Regions from separate parts of the Paenibacillus shunpengii genome, predicted to be linked through region 2. Evidence: riboswitches for the same ligand, from Rfam matches in the RefSeq annotation. Region 2 holds a riboswitch; the other holds the start of a gene.
The links. Region 2 has a riboswitch for glycine ahead of gcvT (glycine cleavage system aminomethyltransferase GcvT). Riboswitches for the same ligand answer to the same signal wherever they lie in the genome.

Region 1 (3,142 bases), on a different contig from region 2:
CTTAGTACGTCTAGTTAAAACGAATAGAACAGTCTGTATAGGTGTTTTCAAATCCTTGTTCTTCCATGCAAGTCGTACAACTTCAACCAGTATTGAAATTGTGCTTTGTTAACACCTACTTGCTTTGCATATTCTGATTGAGAATTAACTCTCGAGTCAAAGTTCTGAACAATTTTTAATTTTAGATCACATGTATATTTGGCCATAAAATAAAAGTGCACCTCCAATTGTTAGATCGTGTCTAAGAATTGGGGTGCACTTCAAGTAACTTCGCACAATATGCCGGTCAATATACAATGTTGCTCCCTCGCATTTGCGCTCAATCTGCCGCTTTCTTAGGCTTGGTTTTTTCCTTCTTCGTATCTGCCAGCTGTTTCGTCAGCTTCTTGCCCGTTGGCGTCTGAGCAAGTCCGCCCTGTGCGGTCTCCCGATGCCGACTCGGCATTGCGCTCCCCACCTCAAGCATGACGTCGATGACTTCGTCAGAAGGAATCGCGCTTCGCACCCCTGCGAGGGCCATATCTGCAGCTGCAAGCGCTGTAACTGCCCCCAATCCGTTTCGTACAATACACGGAATCTCAACCAGCCCTGCCACCGGATCGCAGATCAATCCAAGTGTATTTTTCAGAGCTAAGCCGACCGCGTGCACGACCTGCTCCGGTGTTCCGCCTCGCAGCTCAACCATTGCCCCTGCTGCCATCCCGATCGCTGATCCGACTTCTGCCTGACATCCTCCCTCGGCACCCGATATGAAGGAATTGTTGGCAATGACATAACCAATGGCCCCAGCAGAGAATAAGCCATTAACCATATGCTCATCTTCCCAGCCAAAACGCTCCTGTGCACTTACGAATACACCGGGAATGATGCCTGCCGAACCCGCCGTAGGCGTTGCCACAATTCTTCCCATGGAAGCATTCACTTCCGACACACCAAGCGCATAGGCCATAGCAAGTGTAGAGGCGTCACCCGAGCAGCTCTGATTGTTCTGCAAATAATGGCGGACCCGCTGGCCGTCTCCACCCGTCAGTCCACTGCGCGAGGTTGTATCCTCGTTCATCCCTTTATTCACAGCCTGCTTCATGACCTGATAGTAATCCGACATCTGCCTCACAACCTCAGCCTCTGGTGTTCCGGTCTCCTTCACCTGTTCTTCAATCATCAGCTCAGCTAGTGTCTTGCCTTCTGCCGTACAGATTGCATTCAGATCCTTTAAGTGCTTAAACCGCATCCGTATCGTCCCCCTTCTTCAAATCAATGACCTTGATATCATAAATATGAGGCAGAGACTTCAGCCTGATGAGCACGTCAGAGGCCGGTATCGTGTCTGTCTCCATCGCTGTCAGTGCTTCCCCATCCCGGCCCTTACGATCGACCTGCATGAAGCCAATGTTAACACCGGACTCACTTATCGCAGATGTTACCGAAGCGATGACTCCGGCTTTGTCCGAGTGTCTCAATACCACCGCAGGAAAATCACCTGTCAGCTGCACACGAAAATCATCCAATAAAGAGACGGTAACGTTTCCTCCACCAATAGAGGCTCCCACCATCGTACAAGCCCGTTCGCCTGCAGACAGCTCAAATTTGACGGTATTCGGATGTGCCGCCGGAAGACCACTCGTGACAAACTCATATTCCATTCCCAGCTTCTCAGCCCATTCCTCTGCATTCGGTATCCGCTCATCATCGGTAGCCATATTCATCAGTCCACTGATCAGCGCCAGATCTGTTCCATGTCCGGTATAAGTGTCGGCAAATGAGCCGTATAATATCATTTTTGCTTTTTCTGGTCTCGTTCCAAGCCACTGCCTGGCGATACGCCCAAGTCTAACAGCCCCTGCAGTATGGGAGCTGGACGGTCCCGTCATTGCCGGTCCGATAATTGAGAATACATCCTTGAACCTTGTCATCATAACTCCCCATTTCGTATTGTTCTATCTTATATTGTGCAGAAATATCCGTTCTTCCACGCAAAAAAGGACAGAGTAAGGGTGTAATCCCCTCTCTCTGTCCTGGTACCTGAAAGTTTCGTCAGAAGTGGCCGGCGCATCGAAATCCGCCCTCACTCTCACTTACCCCTTTGGCGGCGCATCGGCTCTCTCCAGAGTTGCGTCGAATCAAGGTTCTTCTACCTGAGAGATTCTGCTGTATAAGCCGGGTGCTTATCAGCTTGCTCCTTCGGTGTCCCGTGGTTTCCCCACGCGATCTCTCCCATTGATCTTCATCCGCTGTTCTATTCATTTTGAACTTATTTGAAATTATAAATTTACTATAAACAGATTAATCGATAAGCTGACCGCATGTCAACAAAAGTAACGAAGAGGCCTGGTATAGAAATGAGTTGCGTTATATTTCCTTACACAGCAGTATTGAATTCAGATAATATTCACTCTTGTTCTGATCATATATTATGCGCATTCTTTCTAATTCGCTTATACTTCTACCCCTGTTAATGCCATTGCATACGCTCATGTTAGTCTGTCCTACAATCTAATCTGTGACTTGTCTTCATCGAAATAGCCGCCTCTCGAACGCTGAAGACTAATTAACCAGAGCAACAACGATAGAAGGACAAGCACGATCGATACTGTAAAATAGACGTAACGCAGCGACACGAGCTCGGCAATAACACCAAACGTTATAATAGCAGCTATCTGAAGCAGACTAACCATCAGGCCGAATATGCTTGTTACCCTGCCCATCATGGCTGCAGGAACATTATTTTGATAAAAGGTCGCCAGACCCGTATTGGAGAAAGACGAGAAAAAGCCCAGTAGGATGAAACCAGCTGCAGCCCATACGAATGAATTCGAGATGGAGAAGATCAGATACCCTGCAGATACAAGCAGCATTCCCCCTCCCAGCATATGTTTGACTGGAATCCATTTTGCTAAGATTGAATTCAGAAATGCTCCGGCGACACTTCCTGCTCCTGTCAGACTGACAATCAATCCGTATTCCAGCTCAGACATCTTAAGGGTACTGCGAATAAACACAACCTCCTGTGAGTCCAGCGCCATACCTAGCAGTAAAATAAAATGAAACAGGCTGTAGACAAATATGACATATGCGTTAGATCTACTGAACTTCATTACACCGCTCCAATCAGCTGCTATCATGCGATATGTTATCCTCTGTC
Region 2 (3,142 bases):
AATCAAGTCAGCTGCAGCCTGGATATCTTCTACACTGCCGAAGAAGTTCGGGCTTTGAATCATAACCGCAGCCGTATCCTCACCGATTGCAGCAGCGAGTGCTTCCATATCAGTGACACCATTTTGATAACCAATCTCTACAATTTCAAGATTCAGACCATGTGCATAACTCGCAAGTACCTGGCGGGATTCCGGATGTACGGTGCTCGATACGACCAGCTTCTTCCGGCGCGTTGCAGCTGCAGCCAGATTACCCGCCTCTGCAAAAGCGGTTGCTCCATCATACATACTCGCATTGGCGACAGCCATTCCGGTAAGCTCGCAAATATAGGATTGGAATTCAAAAATCGCCTGCAGCTCGCCTTGGCTGATCTCGGGCTGATAAGGCGTATAAGCGGTATAGAATTCGGAGCGGGAAATGACATGGTTAATGACAGAAGGTACATGATGGTCATAGATACCTGCGCCGAGAAAGCTTGCATGTGTATCTGCGTTCACATTGCGTCCGGCAAGACGGGACATATGGCGTGTGAGTGCATATTCGTCCAGCTTGGATGAAACAGGGAGTTCGCCTTTAAAGCGGATTTCTTCAGGAATGTCGGAGAAGAGATCCTCTATCGTTTCAGCTCCGATTGCTGCCAGCATTTCCGCCTGATCTTGTTCCGTCATCGGAAGATAACGATTTGTCATTACGAATTCGCTCCTTTTGCCGCTTGGGCTGTAGGTTTTGGTCTTCTATAGAATGGGGTTTTGATCACTTCTGCCTTGAGGCGTTTGCCCCGGATTTCGACATCAACCGTGGTGCCTGGTTCTGTAAACCGGATATCCAGCAGTGCAAGACCCAGATTGCGTTTCAGGGTAGGCGACTGGGTACCTGTTGTTACCTCGCCGATTTGTTCTTCGTCAGCAAAGACCGGATAATGAGCTCGTGGAATACCGCGGTCTGTAATCTCTATTCCGACGAGCTTTCGGGTCAGGCCTTCTTCTTTTTGCTTCACCAGTGCATCCCGACCGATAAAGTCACCAGCTGCCAGCTTCACGAACATCCCTAGACCGGCTTCGAGCGGTGTAATCGTTGATGAGAGCTCCTGTCCATATAACGGAAGCTTAGCTTCAAATCGAAGTGTATCTCTCGCACCAAGCCCGATAGGAAGCAATCCTTCATCTTCGCCAGCGGCCATAAGTGCAAGCCATACTTTCTGAGCGTCATCGGCACTGACATAAATTTCGAAGCCGTCCTCACCGGTATATCCTGTGCGTGAGAGAATAACGGTGCTTCCGCTGACTTCTGCTCCGTCGACAAAACGGAAAGAACCAAGTTCAGCAAGGTTCACATCCGTCACTTTAGATAATATAGCCTCTGCCTTTGGACCCTGCAGTGCCAGCAGAGCGGTTGCATGCGATTCATTCACCATCTGTACGTTCGCAGGCAGATGTTCTTGCAGCCATGTCCAATCCTTATCAATATTGGATGCATTCACTACAAGCATGAACAAATGCTCGCTGCGCTTATACACGAGCAAGTCGTCCACTACACCACCTGTGGGATAGCACATAAGTGTGTACTGTGCCTGACCAATTTCGAGCAGGGATATGTCATTTGTCAGCATTCCTTGCAGGAAGTTGGCTGCATTCTCGCCTTCTACTCGAAATTCGCCCATATGGGATACATCGAATAATCCGGCCTGCTGTCTAACAGCCTCATGCTCTTTCTGGATACCGCTGAAGGAAACCGGGAGCTCCCAGCCTCCAAAATCGATACAGCGTACATTTGGATATTGTTCATAAAGAGGGAAAAGCGGTGTTCTCAATAATTGGGACATAATTTTCACCTCGTCAAAAGCCGGCTTCCGGCTGTAGTTAAATAGAAGGAATGAAGAAGAATAATCATCAGGATAAATAATAGGAAAAGGGAAAAAGGGCGATTGGAAAAAGAAAAAGGACAGGCCAAAGAAAAATACACGCAAATAAAGCATGTGTTCTTCTTAGGCTCTGTCCTTGGTACCTGAGAGTTACCCCGTATGCAATGCTCACGAGTTTCCCCTTGGGTGATCCTTTTATTAACAACGTTCGCTTCTAGTAAGCAGGCGAACGGTTATGGATGCTCTCCAGAGTCGCGTCCGGTAAAAGTCCTTTTGCCTGAGAGATTCACCCTTTGCTTATCAATGGGCTTACTCCTTCGGCGTTACCATGCGGAAAATGTCCCTTGCTCAGAAGCTCAGAACAAGAATCCTGCGGTAATCTCTCCCTTTACGTTCAACCGCTTAACGAGCTAGAATGTTCGGAAATAGCGAACTCTTCCGCTCAATCTAACGCTTATACTACATTAATACGTGATTAAATCCGAAAAGTCAAGGAGTATATCCATAAAACATATTTTTTGTTAGCAATCTTGACATTGTGATGAGGATTGTTTTACGCTATGGGTGGAAAAAGGGCAGGAACCAGAGAAGAAACACAATTCTAACTTTTGAAAAAGCGAGGCTGACGAGATCATGAGCGAAGTAATTAACGGTTTGTTGTATAGTGAAGAGCATGAATGGGTTCAAACGTTAGAAGGAGATACGGTACGTATCGGAATTACTGAATTTGCTCAGCATCAGCTGGGAGATATTGTGTTTGTGGAGCTGCCTGAAGTAGGAACGGACATTAATAGTGATGATAGTATTGGTACGATTGAATCGGTTAAGACCGTATCTGATTTGTTTGCGCCAGTTAGCGGAACGATTATCAGTGTAAATGATAAGCTTCAAGACGAGCCGGAGCTTGTGAATGCTGCACCTTATAGCGATGGCTGGATGATTGAAGTGAAGCTGAGTGGAGATTACAAGGCTGCTCTTGCTAAACTGCTGGATGCCGATGCTTATCGTGCACATACTGAAGAGTAACAAGATATTATTTAATATATGACGTAATGATTTAAATTGTTTGAGCTGATCTTCCTGTCTAAAAGGGAGGTCAGCTCTTTTTTATATGATATTGCATATAATCAATAGTCATAACGCATCATCGCTGTAGTGTCTGTTGTGAAAAAAATGTTTCTCGTGGAACGAATCTCATGGGGTTAATTAATTTTGTAGAAGCCATCATGATCTTGCACGATGTGGACAGAAGCAGACCCCGCAGCTGAATTCGAGCGAAG

Region 1: it holds a riboswitch for glycine, as region 2 does, so the genes downstream of both, sdaAB (L-serine ammonia-lyase, iron-sulfur-dependent subunit beta) here and gcvT (glycine cleavage system aminomethyltransferase GcvT) in region 2, are expected to answer to the same signal.

What each region holds. Positions count from the first base shown of each region.
Region 1 covers NZ_JBHUMJ010000003.1:125,050-128,191, reverse strand. The annotation lists gene sdaAA (L-serine ammonia-lyase, iron-sulfur-dependent, subunit alpha) at 320-1,231, opposite strand; gene sdaAB (L-serine ammonia-lyase, iron-sulfur-dependent subunit beta) at 1,221-1,916, opposite strand; glycine riboswitch at 2,115-2,227, opposite strand; gene ACFSVM_RS14975 (MFS transporter) at 2,487-3,142, opposite strand, start outside.
Region 2 covers NZ_JBHUMJ010000009.1:85,695-88,836, forward strand. The annotation lists gene gcvPA (aminomethyl-transferring glycine dehydrogenase subunit GcvPA) at 1-690, opposite strand, end outside; gene gcvT (glycine cleavage system aminomethyltransferase GcvT) at 690-1,823, opposite strand; glycine riboswitch at 1,989-2,116, opposite strand; glycine riboswitch at 2,118-2,260, opposite strand; gene gcvH (glycine cleavage system protein GcvH) at 2,496-2,888, shown strand; gene ACFSVM_RS21635 (hypothetical protein) at 3,065-3,142, opposite strand, start outside.